3 regions of the Leuconostoc carnosum genome follow, and region 2 is predicted to be linked to each of the others. Evidence: riboswitches for the same ligand, from Rfam matches in the RefSeq annotation. Region 2 holds a riboswitch; each other region holds the start of a gene.
What was found. A riboswitch is a leader RNA that binds a small molecule or an ion and turns the genes downstream of it on or off. The one in region 2 is predicted to bind lysine.

Region 1 (5,946 bases), 500 kb from region 2:
GAATCAACCAGCATTAAGATACCACCAGAGGCGACACGTTGAATTGCAGAAAGATCATTCGAGGCATGTGCCATTAAATCGCCTGTCCGATGCCGTTGATAAAAAGTAGTATCCATTTGCATATAGTGGTCAAAAAGCTGTTGTCGCAACGTCTTTTCTAACAAAGCAGAACCTTGGAAAATATTAGTAATCCAAGCATATCGAAAACCATACATCAGTATGGCAAAAAACAGGATACCACCTGCATAGAGAAGTAAAATTTCAGGCGTGACTTCACGTGCTATCACTCTATCTGTAAAGCTGCCGAGCAATGCTGGCGATACCATTTGTGATATTTCCGTTAAGAATAAGAAAGACAACCCATAAATATAGAGCCTTTTATTCGCCCGAAAGAACCACATTAGTTGTGTAAAAATACTCATGATGTTCTCCCTTTGAGTTGTTTCCCCCGTTATTAATCATGATGTTACACAATTATTTACCATTGTAAAATAACATTCAGGATAGTTCCAACAACTAGCCATGCCATCCCCCATGCAACATGACGTCGTTTATTAATATTCATGGTACCTGCAAATTCTCTGAAAAAAGCAGACGTACGATACAATTTTGGTGTATAACCGCCGCGCCCCTGTACAGTAATCCCTAACTTTTCAGCTAAAAGGACACCACGAAACACATGATATTCACTTGTATAAAATGTAAAAGGCTGCGACCCTAAAATTTCAGCACTATATGTCAAATTTTGCAAAGTATTGTGTGATTGTTCCTCTAACATTGTTTTTGCTGGCGGAATACCATACTTATCAACAGCCCAGTCTCTCATTGCCTGTGCTTCACTAAGATATTGGTCTTCGCCTTGTCCACCAGAAAATACAATCATTGGAAATATCGTCATGAGTTTAGCATCTGCTACTGCAGCGCGAATACGCGCATTCACAATATTGCCGATCTTGTAGCCGTCTGCTAAACCCCCACCAAGTACAACAAGTGGTCCTTGCTTAGGAGCTGAAATAACCTGTCCATAAATCAAGCTGCTTATTAAAAAACGTAGGAATTGCCAAACAAAATACAACGCTAAACCTGTAATTCCCCAACGTAATAAGACGAATGGCGATAACAATACAATCGCAGCTATATATCCGATAAACATTATAGGTAATAAAAAACTACGAAAACGTTTCCAACTATACCAAACCAAACGCCACATTAATGTGAGACCTAAAAGCACCACGATATAATAAAGATATTCTAAAATACGTACTATCGTGTCGTATGATATACCAAATAGTACAGTAATCGCACAAATCAGTGAAATGGTCACAAAAAAGGCATACGTACCAATTGTGAGTGTGCCAGGATTTCGTTTGACTTGATAATACAATAGTGCCGAAAAGCATATCGCCAAAGCTATGAATAAGACTATTACCATTATCATTAACTACTTAAAGTGAGTTGAATTTTTCAGCCGCATTGGCAGGGACAGCTACTAGGTCTAATGAAACCAGTCTTTCTGCAATTTGGACAGTATTCCAAGCTGCACCTTTCAACAAATTGTCTGAAACAACCCACATGTGAAATGAATCATCGTTTTCAACATCGGCGCGCACACGACCGACAAATGTTTCACGCTTGCCCGCTGCATTGACAGGTTGTGGATAAAGTTGCTGTTGCGGATCATCTTCCAAAACAACACCAGCACCAGCACTCAAAACTTTTTGAATACCAGCTACTGTTGCACCAGTATTAGCTGCTGTCTCAAAATAAACTGCTTCACCGTGACCAATTGGCACGGGTACACGTACCGCAGTGCCTGTGACCTTAACATCCTTAGAATTTTTGTCACCAAACATAATTTTCTTTGTTTCATGAATCATTTTCCACTCTTCATGCGTGTAGCCATCATCTTCAAAAACATCAATTTGTGGTAATAAATTATAAGCCAATGGATAGTGCTTTTCTGCACCTTTAACGGGTAAAATTGCTGGGTGAGGTGTTTCACCATGATTATAGGCTTCCGTCTCATCGACAAGTTCTTGCCAAGCTGACTGACCAGCACCTGATGCTGCTTGATATGTTGAAACGATCACGCGCTTCAACCCATAAGCACGTCGTACTGGTTCTAACGCAACAACCATCTGTATTGTCGAACAATTGGGATTGGCAATAATGCCATTGTGCCCGCGCAAAGCTGCTTCGTTAACTTCAGGTACAATTAAAGGCACGTTATCGTTCATACGCCAATAACTTGAGTTATCGACGACAACCGCACCACGTTTCACAGCTTCAGGGGCAAAACGTTGAGATACTGAACCCCCCCCTGAAGCTAGTACAATATCAATTCCTTCAAAGCTCTCTGCTGTTGCCTCTTCAACCGTCACATCTTGACCTTTGAATTGTAGCGTTTTACCAGCTGACCGTGATGATGCCAAAAGCTTAATCGTGTTCACTGGCACCGTTGACTGTTCTAGTTGTTCAATTAGGCGTGTACCAACAGCCCCTGTAGCACCAAGAATAGCTACGTTATACTTACGTTCTGTCATTTTATTATACTTCTCCTCATAATAAACTATTAATCAACTAAGACACGATGTAATCGCTCTTGCAACCCAGTGGTAATTTCCCAAGGCGCTAAGCCGGCATGCTGCGCGACATCTTCAATTGTGTTCTCTAGATCACCATCTCGACCAATAAAGGTCACTGTGGTGCCCACCGGATATTCATGTGGTAGTTTGATCATCAATTGATCCATAGCCACTTGACCAACAATCGGCGCATAATGTCCGTCAACAATAACATTGAAACCAGTTAATTTGCGTAACCAGCCATCACCATAACCAATTGGTACCGTACCAATCCATTCGTTGCCAGTCGTTGTATATTTATGCGAATAACTAATGCCCTCGCCTGCTGGCAATAATTTCACAAAATTCATTTCGCTACGCAAAGACATGACAGCTTTTAAATCTTTCCCATCTGCTAATTCACCACGTGATGGTTCAATACCGTACAAGACTGTACCAACGCGAATCACTTCATGTGGTACTTCATCAGCATGGTACATCGCCGCACCAGAATTTGCAACATGATAAAATTCTGGCTCCGGTAGCCCATCTGTTATATCATGCCACCGTTTTAATTGTTTATAGAAATAATCTGTATTTGACGAATCAGACTCGGCAAAATGTGTACATACCCCAACGTAATCAAAAATATCAGAATGTACTTGCACATATGCAATCGCTTCAGCTAATGATTGACGATCACGGAATCCAATGCGTCCCATCCCCGTATCTACCCCAAGGGTAACATGTAATCGTTGCTCACCACTTAAATGTGTTGCAGCTTCCTTTAACCAATCTAAAGATACAACCGTTGCCATAATATGCTGAACGGCCATTAACTCAGAATATTCAGCTGAAGAAATACCCAAAATCAAAATGGGTGCCGTAATACGTTCATGGCGTAAGGCCAATGCTTCATCAATGATTGCCACAGCCAAACCATACACACCACCTGCAACTGCTGCTTTGGCTGTTGGTATGAGACCAAGGCCGTAGGCATTAGACTTCACTGCTAAATATATTTTGTCAGCACCAGAAGTTTTTTTCACGACATCAACATTGTTTTTTAAAGCACTTTTTGAAATTTCAATTCGTGTAGGCCGCGTAATTGCTTCTACCATTATTCACACTCTTTTCACATAAAATAAAAATCCGTGATTGCCAAGTGTGGCAGTCACGGATCGCATTTAAACAATCGTTCCTGTCATAGCACTCCGCTTTCGCGACAGTCCATTAGATATTAACTAATGACCCAGCTAACCAACATGACAGTGTTAGTGCTTCGGCCGTATCCCCTTTTACCCGTTTCAAAGTACCTGCCAGCACTCCGCGAGCGACTTATGTCTGCGGCAACCTCTATGATTTTCTAATTGTTTTTATTTTATTCTAATTTTTATTCTTTGTCAAACACCTTAAATTCTTAATTACCGTCACTTTAGTATGATAGAATTTTAATAACTTATTAATTTCATCACAATCATGTTTACGCCACTTTTTTTGCCATTCTAGAAATATACACAACTGCTTATATTGCTTAGGTCCATCTGATATCAGGCTCTTAATGTAACGTTTAACTATGTAATATACATTTTGCCAATATGGTATATCTATAACATAAATTTTATCTGCTGCTTCAAACAAACTTTGACCATCGCGAAATTGTACGCCTTCAACGACCCAGTCATCCTGTTGCAACAGCCGATCTAGCAGAACATGCCTCTCTGCTATTGTCCTATGTCTGTCTCCACTATCTTGTCGTTCCCAATTTATATCATCTAAAGATGTTACCGGTAAATTCATGGTACGCCCCAAATAATGAGCTAACGTCGTCTTGCCACTACCAACTGGTCCAATAATTCTAATTTTCATATTCATTATCCAATGCAATAGTAGCAAAATTTTCTGAATCATCATTATCTAAAATATGTTCGATTGACACCTCTGTAATGGTTGTCAACAAATCATATCTGTTATTTTGCAACTTAACTAATAATTGTGTCGTTTGATCTGGCATTAAGCCTTGTGCAATAGTGATATGTGGTTGATAGGGCAGATCTTTTCGTAGGTATCTTCGAAAAACTACTTTATCATAAAGCGCGTCATGGATTTTTTCTAACATACTAGACCCTTGATCAATTACCAGCCAGACATATCCATGTTTTGAATCACCAGAAACTTCTTGTAACTGTATTTCAAACGGTGGATATTGCTTCGCTACCTCAGTAACTACTTCAATAATTTGTTCGTCCGATAACTGACTATCAAAAGGAAAGACAAGTGATATGTGTGGTGCAATATGATAGTATAAATTATCATATTGGCTGCGAATAATATCAATTTCATTATTCATACTAAATTTTGGAAACATTAAGACAGATCTTAGCATACTTCAACCTTTTTTAAATTAGTATATCAAAAAAGCCAATCCGAAGATTGACTTAGTTCAAAATGCTAATACTGTTCGTTTTTGTAATTTACGCACGGCAATTGCTACAATCACAACGACAGTGATTTTCAATGCACCCGTGGCAACAAAGGGTGTGAATCCGGCTGTGATCGCTGCTTGCGCAGGCATATTCATACTAATAGCCAACCAAATTGTCCCAAATGTTAAGTTCAATATCGAGGCAATAATATTTGTTATGACTAAACCAGTCACAGTCGACCATTTTTTAAATGACAACCCAATGATAGGCGCAAATAAAAGAAACGACCACAAATATCCCGCTGTTGGACCCAATAACAAGACAAATCCACCTTTAAAGCCAGCGAATACTGGTAATCCCAAAGCGCCCAATAATAAATATAAGCTAATAGCAGTTAAACTAACCCGTGTCGATGCAATTGAAGCTACCAAGGCAATAATTAATGTCTGCAGCGTCAGCGGAACCGGACCAATGTTAACTGCCAAAGGTGCAACAGCAAGTAATAATGCCGTTAAAACTGCCGTAACAGCTATACGTTGTGTTTTTGAATTCATTTCTCTCTCCAATTTATACTAGTTGAACAACAAAATTAACCACAGTAAATATTCGGTGGTAGATTCACTTTCGTGACTTCCCCAGAATTCACGGTAATCACTTTATCCCCAACATCCAAAAGCAATTGACCTTCTGTACCAATATCTTTAGCTATGCCAGTTAATAACTCTCGCCCATATTTAATAGTAACTTCTTGCCCAATAACAATATTACGCTCACGATACTCGGGTAAAAATGATCCGGTAGTGTAGGCATCGTAGAATGTGACAAATTCATCAAGCACGTTGGCAGCAATAATATTCCGTGATACCGTTAAAGTCTCCACCATGCCGCCAATTTTGTTCACCAAAGCGCCCGTTAAGTTTTCAGGACGTAATAAATTCAAGCCAATACCTACAACC
Region 2 (5,946 bases):
GCGACCATTGGTGATTCACTTAATTTTTGGATAGGGCGCACTGGTGGCTATAAGTTAGTACGACATCCATTAGTTGGTCGATTTATTAAGGAAGAACATATTCGTGAAGCAGAAGGCTTTTTTGAAAAGCGAGGGGCGTTAGCTATCATCATTGGTCGTTACATGCCAATTGTTAGAACATTTGTGCCTTTTGTTGCGGGAATTAGTCAGTTTTCGTACGGTCATTTCTTGCGAAACAATATTATTGCTGCTTTTTCATGGAGTTTGATAGCAACTGGCGCCGGTTATTTATTTGGTAATATTCCTTTTGTTAAAGCTCATTTTTCAATTATCATACTAGGCATTGCGTTGGTGACATTGATGCCAACCTTTATTGGTATTTTCCGTTCAGTGATAGTCAATCGACGTGCTAAAAAAATAACTCAGAATATAAAGTAAAGCTGCCTTCAGGCAGCTTTTTTAGTATAATAGAATTATGAATAATTTAATTATATTACAACAGTTAACGGAAATAACAACAGAAGAAATTGCACAAGCACTGGATGCTGAGGTATCGTTGGTAAAATCTTGGCAAAATGAAGAGGCGATGCCAACAATTGCTGAATTTGAAGCCCTAAGTGGTATCTTTTCAAGCCAATTGGATGCTAAAGGCATTGAAGCGCAAACTGCAAACCATCCAATACATATTCGTTTATCAATGGATTACCTGATGAATTTAGGCCTGACAGTTTCTGATTGGATTTCATTAAAGTGGGCTTCCGAGGGTGAATGGCAAGGCGACAAATTAGCTGTGGGCTTTTTTGACCAAGGAAAGCTCACACGTGTAGCAGAATCGAGTGACGAATTTGTTGCAGCTTTTGCAGGGTACTTAATTTTGCAAACTGAGGGTGAATTTGAGCCATACATTGATGAATACGATGACGATAAAGTATATGATTGGCGTTTATTGCGTATGAGTGAGAATACTTATCGAGATGTCACCCGAGAATTTATCGCCACAGACTTACCGGAGATTAGTTATGAGTGAAAATATTATTTTAGCAACTGATGCCTATAAGTTAACCCATCATTTGCAATATCCTACTAATTTAACGAAACTATATTCATATGGTGAAGCTCGCGTTGGCGGGAAGTTTGACACGGTAAGTTGGTTTGGCTTATCAATGATTTTACACGATTATTTTCATGAGCCAATAACAGATACGATGATTGATGAGGCACAAAAGGTCGCTCACATGACTTTTGGCACTTCAGCCTATTTTAATCGTTCAGTCTGGGAAAAGGTACGCGATCTGGGCTATTTTCCAGTGAAAATAAAAGCACTGCCAGAGGGATTAGAAGTACCGACTGGTAATGCTTTATTTACTATTGAATCAACTGCTGATTGGTTTGCTACCAGTTTAAATGCTTTAGAAGTGGTTTTAATGCACGTCTGGTATCCGACAACTATTGCGACAAATTCGCTTAACATTAAAAAAAGGTTAAAACCATTGCTTGAAAAATCTGGGACCGTCGCTAATTTGTTTCTGGCAGTTAATGATTTTGGTTTACGTGGTGCAACGTCGCTTGAATCAGGTAAACGAGGTGGCGCAGCACATTTATTACACTTTCAAGGATCGGATAACATGGCTGCTTCACAATATTTTGAATCAGTTTATGGTGTTGCGGGTCGTGCGTTATCGGTGTGGGCAACAGAACATTCAGTTGCGACAGCTTACGGATCAGGGCAAGGCGAGTTCGATTATGTGAATGCACAACTTGATCGTACCCCAGATGACGCTGTGCTTTCAATTGTGATTGATTCTTATGATGCGTTACAGTTTATAACTACTGTTATTGGATCACCAGAGATCAAAGCACGTATTATGCAGCGTGAAGGACGTATTGTTTTGAGACCTGATTCTGGTGATCCCAAAACAATTGATTTACAGGTTTTGGATGCATTAGCGACTATTTTTGGTACAACCGTTAATCATAAGGGCTATCGTGTCCTTGATTATAATGTTGGTATTATTCAGGGTGATGGTATGAAGGCGGATACGATTGTCAGTTTGTATGAAGCCTTGATTGCAGCTGGTTGGTCTGCTGACAATCTGGTCGTTGGCTCTGGTGGCGGTCTGCTACAAGAAGGATTTACACGTGACACTGAGCGTTTTGCTATTAAAGCTGCATATGCTGAAAATTCAGCTGGTGAGAGAATCAATATTCAAAAAAACCCAAAAACGGATGTTAGTAAAGCATCAAAAGCTGGCTTATTGAAAGTTATCATGCGACAGGGTCAGATGGTGACGGTATCGCAAAAAGATAGTGGCGATGACTTATTGCAAACAGTTTATGACAATGGTGTTTTTTCACCAGTTGATGGTTCAGTAATTGTTCAACGCGCAGCCAATGAAGGGTAATGATGAATTATAATTTTAAAAAAACAACGGATGTAACCTCGGAAGTTAAAGTAGAACATTTGGACATTAAAGCTGCTGCGCAGGCTTATCGTGAACTTGAAGTTCGGGATAAGCAACCTGTCAGTGAAGAAGACACGACACTTGTCGGACATGGTGTTCAGGCATTAGGCACTGAGTCGGCGATTGGCAAGGACGAGCGTAAAGCACAAATGCAAGTATTGTTCAACCAAGGGATGACTAGCTATATTGATTTAGCGTTTGAACTGAACTTAGCAGAGTCCACCATTCGACAATATGGAAAGGAACTAGGACTCACATTTATCGATACATTATATTAAATGAAAAATTTGACATTATTTCGTCAGTAAGTTATGATAATTAAAATAAGAAATTAAGATTTACATAGAGGTTGCAATTGACATAAGTACCAAGACCAAGCTGTTGTAGCAGTGATGCGGTGTTGTGAAAGGGGATATTGCCGAAATAGTTTATCACTACCAAGATAGATTATTGGGACAATAGTTAATAACTGTTGGACTGTCGTTAGAGATAACGGTGAGCTATGGCAACTGTCAAAAATGCTAACACAAAAGCCTTTTGTCCGTGACCGTGGTCTCGAACGAGGGCTTTTTATGTGGATTTGGAGAACAAAATGACAAATTATTTAACTAATGAATTAGAACATTTAACAATTGACGGTGCCGATGCCGTTTCATTAGCAGAAACTTATGGCACACCGCTTTATGTGTATGATGTATCTAAAATTCGGCAAACAATGCGTGCTTTTAAAACGCTATTTGAAAAAGAAAACGTGCCTTACGTGGTGAGCTACGCTTCTAAAGCGTTTGCGACTAAGGCAATTTATCAAGTCGCTCAGCAAGAAGGGATACATGCAGATATTGTTTCTGGTGGTGAATTAGTTACAGCAATTAAAGCAGGATTTGATACCAAGCATCTTAGTTTCAACGGGAATAACAAAAGTTTTGATGAGCTGACGCTAGCAGTAGAAAAAGGTGTTGGGACGATTATTATTGACAACTTTCTGGAGTTAAAATTATTATCAACAATTGCACAGGAACATCAAATAAAGCAAGATATTTTGTTGCGCATTTCACCTGGTATTTCAGCGCATACACATGAATTTATTAGTACTGGACAACAAGATTCGAAATTCGGATTTGACTTACTTACGGGTCAGGCCAAAGAAGCTTTCCAAATAGCCAAAAATGACGATAATTTGAATTTGCGTGGATTACATGCGCATATTGGGTCACAAATTTTTGATGTGACTGGCTTTGAAAAGAATGCAGCTTTGCTTGCTGATACAGCGCAAAGTTGGGGATGGCAGCCCGCCGTTATTAATGTTGGGGGCGGATTTGGTATTCGATATACGGCCGATGACAAGCCGTTACCAGAAAGTGAATATGTTGCGGCTATTATACGCACACTTAAAGGCAAAGCAGCTTCATATGACTGGAAAATGCCTGAAATATGGATTGAACCAGGTCGTTCAATCGTTGGTCCAGCTGGACAGACGCTTTACACCATCGGTTCACGTAAGGATATTCCTGATATTCGTCACTATTTAGCTGTTGATGGCGGTATGGGAGATAATATCCGACCGGCATTATATCAAGCACAATATGAAGCGGTATTAGCTAACCAGCCTAATGCACAAACTAAAGAAGTTGTTCGTGTTGCAGGTAAATATTGTGAATCAGGAGATGTTTTGGTGTGGCAACAAGCCTTACCAGAAACACAGCCAGGAGATATATTATCAGTATTGGCTACAGGTGCTTATGGCTATGCTATGGCATCCAATTATAATCGTAACCCACGTCCTGCTGTTGTATTCGTAGAAAATGGCAAACATCAATTGGTTGTTGCCCGTGAGACTTATGAACATATTATGTCGCTGGACAAAGATTATACATTACAAAGTTCAACAAAATAGTAATGCGCTCTGTTTATTTTAGCTGTTACAGTTGAAGTAGACATCATTAAATGACAAAGAGGAATTGAAGAAGATGACAGAAGTACAAAATGATGCACAACGCTTGATTGATTTCATTGCCAATGCTAAAAAGATAACTATTGTAAAAGTGACTTATAAAGGCGTATTGAGTGGTGAAGTACCAGCCAGTGTTCAGCAATTCGGTGGTGTTGCTTTTGGTCAGTTAATTGGTGATTGGTCTGATATTCAACCATTGATTGCGAATTTACCTGCAGAAAATGTTTTTATTGAAAATGATGCACGCAACTCAGCTGTACCATTATTAGACAAAAAAGCGGTTAATGCACGTATTGAACCAGGTGCAATTATTCGAGAACAAGTTGAAATTGGTGACAATGCTGTTATCATGCTAGGAGCTGTGATTAATATTGGTGCTGAAATTGGGGCTGGTACGATGATCGATATGGGTGCTATTTTAGGTGGCCGTGCGATTGTTGGTGAAAATTCACATATTGGCGCAGGCGCAGTTTTGGCTGGTGTGATTGAACCAGCTTCTGCACAGCCTGTTCGGATTGGAAATAACGTATTAGTTGGTGCTAATGCCGTTGTCATTGAAGGTGTTCAAGTGGGTGATGGCGCAGTTGTTGCGGCAGGTGCTATTGTCACGAAGGATGTCCCAGCCAATACAGTAGTAGCTGGTGTACCTGCCAAAGTCATTAAGTCAATTGATTCGCAAACACAACAAAAGACAGCTTTAATTGATGCCTTAAGGGGACTTTGATGAGTGAAATTACTGGTGAAGTATTGCAACAATATCGACGTGATTTACACCGTATACCTGAATTAGCACTTGAAGAGTATGAGACACATGATTATTTGTTAAATAAAGTTAAAGGTTGGCAAAACGATACGATGACGATTCGTACAGTAGATGCTTTGCCAACAGCAATTTTAATTCGCTTTGAAGGTAAAGATCCGCAAAGAACATTAGGTTACCGCGCTGATATTGATGCTTTGCCAGTTGAAGAAAAAACTAATTTACCTTTTGCTTCTCAGCATGCTGGACGTATGCACGCTTGTGGTCACGACGTACATATGACGCTTGCGTTAGCAATGGTACAGTACTTTAGCCAACATCAGCCAAAAGATAATTTGATTATCTTTTTTCAACCAGCAGAAGAAGCTAAAAGTGGTGGTAAAGTCGCTTATGATTTAGGCTTGTTTGAAAATGAGTGGCGACCAGATGAATTTTATGGTATTCATGACCAGCCTGCTTTACCAGCTGGGATGTTAAGTACGTTAGCAGGGACGCTTTTCGCTGGCACAGCAGAATTGACAGTTGATGTTCATGGCGTCGGTGGACATGCTGCTTATCCACACTTACTTAAAGATCCTATTGTCATTGCTTCGGAACTAATTGTGCAATTACAAACAGTTGTCTCTCGCTCAGTTAACCCAATTAAGGGTGGTGTTGTTAGTGTTGGTAAAATCCGTGGTGGTTTTACTAACAATGTTATTCCTGACGATGTTCATTTTGAAGGGACTGTTCGTAGTATGACAAAATCAGGATTAGATGTCATGATGACACGC
Region 3 (5,946 bases), 750 kb from region 2:
AGGTTATGGAAACAGAATTGGCCCCAATAAGAGAAAAACGTCAAACATTTGCTCAAGATATTCCTGAGGTGATGCGTATGTTAAAGGACGGATCTGAGCGCGCTAATGCTGTTGCCGAAGCGACAATGAAAGATGTTCGTCATGCGATGGGCATTGATTACTTTGGTTAAATGAGATAAAAGTAAAATAAAAGCAGGCAGTTCTCATTGAGAATTGCCTGCTTTTACTTATTGTCCTGTAGTATTTTCATTATTTGAATCATCTAACGTATTAGCAGTTGCTGGGTCGTCAGGGGTTGTTTTACCGCCATCTTCAGAAGGGCGTAAAGAAGCCGCAATGGCTGATAGTTCACTTGGCACTTCACCGCCGTACGGTAAGCCAGTGTTTTCACTTTTTAATCCGAGCGTTTTACGCGCTAAATCAGTGACGCGTTGCTTTTCTTTTTGAGGAATAACTTCATATGCAACGTTATTACCCTCAGAATCAGGATAACTTGTACCAACACCTTGCATATGTTCAGTTACAATATTATTTTTAGCTTTAATGTATTTACTTGCTAGCGTTGTCATATCACCAAATGTTAAATCAGTGCGTACATTTTTTGAAATCGTTGACATAAACTGATTATTGAGTAAACTTGATACATTGGCAGATTTATTGATGAGACCTTCCAGCACAATGCGTTGTCGTTGCTGGCGACCGTAATCACCATTTGGGTCGTCATAGCGCATACGAGAGAAAGCTAGAGCAGCATCGCCATCCATGACTGTTCTTGATTTTGACCATGTTTTGCCATTATCATCAGAGTGTTCATATTTTGTCTCACCTTTATGGAAACGATATAAATTAGGGCCATAAGCATGTGCAGTTTCTTGACTGTAGACAAAGTCAATCGGTGATTTAATTGAAATACCACCAACTTGATCAACCATCTTGGATAATCCGGACATATTGACCAAAGCGTAGAAATCAACTGGAATGTTCAAAAAAGATTCAACAGTTTTAATTGAAGTAGAAGTTGAGCCATAGGCATAGGCAGCATTTAACTTTTGAGGGAAAGTATCTTCATAACCAACAATCGAAACCATAGCATCTCGTGCTAAGGATATCATTGTTGTTTTTTGTGTTTCAGGATTAACTAGCAATAACATCATTGAGTCAGTGCGTCCCTTGTAGGTACGTCCCAATTCCCCAGTATCTGTCCCATATAGTAAGATAGAGATTGGACGTCCGCTTTTAACCACATTAGATACATTACGTGATTTATTTACGCCAGTTCCAGCATAAGATTCATCGATAGCACCTTTAGTGTTTTTAAAAGCCCACCAAGATAAACCACCAGCAGTAAGGATGATAATAGCTAGTAAAACTAAAATAGTGTTACGAACACGATGTTTTTTTACTTGATTTTTTTCAGCACGCGTCGGCGTCTGTGTATTATTATCCATGCGGAAAGAGCTCCTAATGTAGTATGAATAGTAGTTATTAAAATAAAAAGCAACTATATACTAGTATAACTGATTAGTATAAAAATAAAGTTAAATATTTTAAAAGATATTATATTATAATGCTTTAGTTTTGGACAAAGGCATAGGAACTAAATTATCATGGTATGAGGTAGCTGGTCAAATGTTTCGTTTTATTGACACACTATTTTAAAAAGTGCTATAATATCCTAGTTATCAAAGAGGATGCAACCAATATTAGTCATATAAGCTAGTCTGCCAAAGACAGTGAACTTATGTAAAAGGAGCGGTTGCCGAAATTTCATTTATGGCATAATGAAATTGGGCTGACAATTAATAGTTGTTAGACTGTCACGGAAACGTGGTGCGCTTTGGAAAGTTAATTTTAAACTGACTTTTTGAACGAAACCTTTTTCTAACCATAGACAGAGGTTTTTTTATTTGCCTCGACAAGGAGAGTTTCATGACTGAAGAAAATGCTGGTATAAAACGTAATTTGAAGACACGTCATGTTTCAATGATTGCCTTAGGTGGATCAATTGGAACAGGACTGTTTGTTGCATCAGGTGCTACTGTGGCACAAGCAGGGCCATTAGGTGCAATCGTTGCTTACTTAGCAATTGGTGTGATGGTGTATTTTTTAATGACGAGTTTAGGTGAAATGGCAACATATGCACCAACATCTGGGTCATTTTCTGACTATGCCGGTAAATATGTTGACCCAGCTTTAGGATTTGCCATGGGTTGGAATTATTGGTTTAACTGGGCGATTACTTTAGCTGTTGATATTGTTGCCGTTGGGTTAGTAACAAAATTTTGGTTTCCAAATACACCTGGATGGATTTTTTCATCAATCGCGTTGGTACTCATTTTTTTGATCAATTTATTTTCAGTGGGTGCTTTCGGCGAAACTGAATTTTGGTTATCTATGATCAAAGTGATTACGATTATCGCGTTTTTGATTATCGGTATTGCGACAATTTTTGGTGTTATTCATTCAAATATTGATGTGATGAAGAACTTATCTGTTGGTAATCATGGCTTTGTCGGTGGGCCACAGGCTATTTTATCAGTTTTTGTTGTCGCGGGATTTTCATTTCAAGGCACTGAATTAATTGGTATTACGGCTGGTGAAGCTAAGGATCCTGACAAGTCAGTGCCCAAGGCCATTAACCAAGTATTTTGGCGTATTTTACTATTTTATATTTTAGCAATTTTTGTTATTTCTGCTTTAGTTTATTATCAAGATCCGCGTTTATTGAGTTCATCAACAGAAAATATTGCTGTTTCACCTTTTACCATCGTGTTTAAAAATGCAGGAATTGCTTTTGCTGCAAGTTTGATGAATGCTGTCATTTTAACATCAATTGTTTCTTCAGCTAATTCAGGGTCTTATGCTTCAACACGCATGCTGTACGCTATGGCACGTAAAGGCGATGCACCAAAAATATTCTCTAGGTTATCAACTCGTGGTGTGCCTGTATTTGCTCTGATTTTGACAACACTGATTGGACTATTAGCTTTTATTTCTAATACAAAAGGTGGTTCAGTTGCTTATACTTGGCTTGTTAATGCTTCTGGTTTGACAGGCTTTATAGCTTGGGTAGGTATTGCAATATCTCACTATCGTTTCCGACGTGCTTATGTGGCACAAGGTAAAGACTTGAATGATTTGAAATATAAAGCAAAATGGTTCCCATTTGGGCCAATATTTGCTTTGATTATCTCAATTGGGGTGATCATTGGACAAGATCCTGCTAGTTTCACAAATTTGAATCTTGAAAAAATTGCGATTACTTATTTGTCAGTGCCGCTGTTTATTGTCTTATTTGTTTGGTATAAAATAACACACAAAACTAAGATGATTAAATTAGAGGATGTTGACTTGGAGCAACACCGTTGAATATTTAGTGTAAACATCACTTTATGAGTGATGTTTTTATATTAATATAAAAACATTTGTTAACTGATATAATAGTACTATTAAACTGAACGCTAGCTAATCAATATTATTATTAAATCGAGGAGGACAATAATGAGTCCAATATTTACTTTGAGCCTTAATCTATTAGCTATTTATTTTGCCTTTTGGATAATTCGCCCAATCAATTTTGCTCGGTTGATGCCATTTACGCCAGTCCAAGCCCGTTTTTTAAAAGTTATTTTGGCGATCATTATGGGTTATTTATTGGCTAGTTTCTTCATTTCAGCAGCTGGATGGGTGATCGATATGCCAGCAGCAGTCTTTAAAAAGTAACCGAAAAACCTATGGTAAATATGGTATAATTGAGAAGATTATGTAGACAAGTTGGCACATTAGTGCCCGTTTATAGAAATAAAAATTTGGAGAAAATACATGGCAAAAGATATTGGCATTGACTTGGGAACAGCCAATGTTCTCATTTATGTAGAAGGTAAAGGTATTGTTTTAAATGAGCCTTCTGTTGTCGCAGTGGACGACAAAACAGATCGTGTTTTGTCAGTTGGTTCGGAAGCTTACCGTATGGTGGGCAGAACACCTGGAAATATACGTGCCGTTCGGCCATTGAAAGATGGCGTTATTTCGGATTTTGATGTCACAGAAGCCATGTTGACTTATTTCGTGGATAAATTAAATGTTAAAGGTTTTATGTCAAAGCCTAATATTATGATTTGTGCACCTACCAATATTACTGAAATTGAGCGTAAAGCTATTATCCAAGCTGCCGAAAAAGCTGGTGGCGCAAAAGTATATCTAGAATATGAGCCGAAAGTTGCAGCTGTTGGTGCGGGATTAGATATTTTTAAGCCTATCGGCTCAATGGTTATTGATATGGGTGGTGGTACTTCAGATATTGCAGTGTTATCATTAGGAGATATTGTGGTATCAGAGTCTATCCGTGTTGCTGGTGATAAAATGAACTTTGATATTGTGGGTTACTTGAAACGTCGCCATAACTTAATTGTTGGGGAACGTACGGCCGAAACGATTAAAATTCAAATTGGATCAGCGCTACCTGTAGATGAACCTATTACCATGGAAGTACGTGGACGTGATAACTTTGAAGGCATGCCAAAGACGATCACAATTGATTCCAATGAAGTGGAAGAAGCATTACATGACACTTTGCAACAAATTGTCCGTGCAACACACTCAGTATTAGCCAAACTACCTCCTGAATTAGCTGCTGATATTATTGATCGTGGTATTATGCTAACTGGCGGTGGTGCCTTGTTACATGGTATGGATCAACTTTTGTCGGATGCTTTGGAAGTGCCCGTAGTTGTGTCAGATTCACCATTAGATAATGTTGCCAAAGGTGCTGGTGCTTTGCTTGAACACATGAAGTCAAACCGTAGAGGATTCTAATTATGCGTAAGAAAAACCAAAACTTTGATGTTGAGATTGTTGAAGAAGATAATCAAACACAAGTTTTAATTAATCAAAAGCAAGTTGGGTATATCCAAAAAGCTGATCGAGGTTTTGTTGGCTATTTTGGTCAGCAAGCAATTATTAATCAAGCCAAAACACAAGATGAGGCTTTACAAGCCGTTTTGGCTAGCTTTAATTTATATCAGTAAAATAAGTCACAAAAAGCCCTTATCATAATTTGTGATAAGGGTTTGTACATAAATGAGGGAATGTCATGCAACGCACGTCATCAAGACAAATGAGTAATCGTACATCAGGATCGGAATTGGACTGGGGAATTATTTTAGCCCTTCTACTATTTATGATCATTGGCTTGAGCTCGGTTTTTCAGGCGTCATTGCATGCGCAATACGGTACGATGCAGTCGGCGATACGTGCTACCATAATTCAGGGCGTATTTTGGATTATAGGTGCTGTGATTATTGCGTTTTTATTGCGTTTTGATGCATCGCAACTATGGCGATTAGCACTTGTAGCTTATGGATTTGGGATTTTTCTGTTGATTGCAGTGTTGATTTTTTATAATCGGCAAATGGCTAATTTAACTGGTGCGCGGTCATGGTTCATTTTTGGTCCAATTTCTTTTCAACCCTCAGAAGTTGTGAAACCGGCTTTTATCTTAATGATAAGTCGTGTTGTGGCACAACATAATCGTTTATACCAGCAACATGATACAGCTAAAGATTGGTTATTATTGGGAAAAATGGCACTATGGTTTTTACCGGTAGCAGCATTAATCGCTTTACAAAATGATCTTGGGACGCTCTTAGTGTTTATTGCTATTTTTGGTGGTGTGGCATTAGTTTCCGGTGTAACATGGCGTATTTTAGCCCCCATGATTGCTGTAGTTGCAGCCGTTGGTGCAACATTGCTAGCACTGGTGACATCAACAGCTGGGAAGATGATTTTGGATGCACTTGGATTTAAGTTGTACCAATTTGCTCGTATACAAACGTGGTTACATCCTGATCAAGATACCTCTGCTTCGGGTTATCAAACATACCAGAGTTTAAAAGCGATCGGATCTGGTCAATTAACAGGTAACGGTTTTGGTAATTTAACGGTTTA

Region 1: it holds a riboswitch for lysine, as region 2 does, so the genes downstream of both, alr (alanine racemase) here and lysA (diaminopimelate decarboxylase) in region 2, are expected to answer to the same signal.
Region 3: it holds a riboswitch for lysine, as region 2 does, so the genes downstream of both, FGL89_RS05770 (amino acid permease) here and lysA (diaminopimelate decarboxylase) in region 2, are expected to answer to the same signal.

What each region holds. Positions count from the first base shown of each region.
Region 1 is NZ_CP042374.1:897,529-903,474, forward strand. Features, by position in the region: gene FGL89_RS04460 (ABC transporter ATP-binding protein) at 1-422, opposite strand, end outside; gene FGL89_RS04465 (YdcF family protein) at 479-1,432, opposite strand; gene FGL89_RS04470 (aspartate-semialdehyde dehydrogenase) at 1,446-2,543, opposite strand; gene alr (alanine racemase) at 2,573-3,685, opposite strand; lysine riboswitch at 3,764-3,931, opposite strand; gene FGL89_RS04480 (P-loop NTPase family protein) at 3,951-4,433, opposite strand; gene FGL89_RS04485 (2'-5' RNA ligase family protein) at 4,423-4,914, opposite strand; gene FGL89_RS04490 (biotin transporter BioY) at 5,008-5,544, opposite strand; gene FGL89_RS04495 (biotin--[acetyl-CoA-carboxylase] ligase) at 5,580-5,946, opposite strand, start outside.
Region 2 is NZ_CP042374.1:397,251-403,196, reverse strand. Features, by position in the region: gene FGL89_RS01900 (VTT domain-containing protein) at 1-438, shown strand, start outside; gene FGL89_RS01895 (hypothetical protein) at 476-1,027, shown strand; gene FGL89_RS01890 (nicotinate phosphoribosyltransferase) at 1,020-2,402, shown strand; gene FGL89_RS01885 (hypothetical protein) at 2,405-2,740, shown strand; lysine riboswitch at 2,798-2,973, shown strand; gene lysA (diaminopimelate decarboxylase) at 3,055-4,356, shown strand; gene dapD (2,3,4,5-tetrahydropyridine-2,6-dicarboxylate N-acetyltransferase) at 4,430-5,137, shown strand; gene FGL89_RS01870 (N-acetyldiaminopimelate deacetylase) at 5,137-5,946, shown strand, end outside.
Region 3 is NZ_CP042374.1:1,152,186-1,158,131, forward strand. Features, by position in the region: gene trpS (tryptophan--tRNA ligase) at 1-170, shown strand, start outside; gene FGL89_RS05765 (LCP family protein) at 228-1,448, opposite strand; lysine riboswitch at 1,678-1,846, shown strand; gene FGL89_RS05770 (amino acid permease) at 1,930-3,369, shown strand; gene FGL89_RS05775 (DUF1146 family protein) at 3,502-3,723, shown strand; gene mreB (rod shape-determining protein) at 3,823-4,815, shown strand; gene FGL89_RS05785 (DUF2969 family protein) at 4,818-5,027, shown strand; gene FGL89_RS05790 (FtsW/RodA/SpoVE family cell cycle protein) at 5,093-5,946, shown strand, end outside.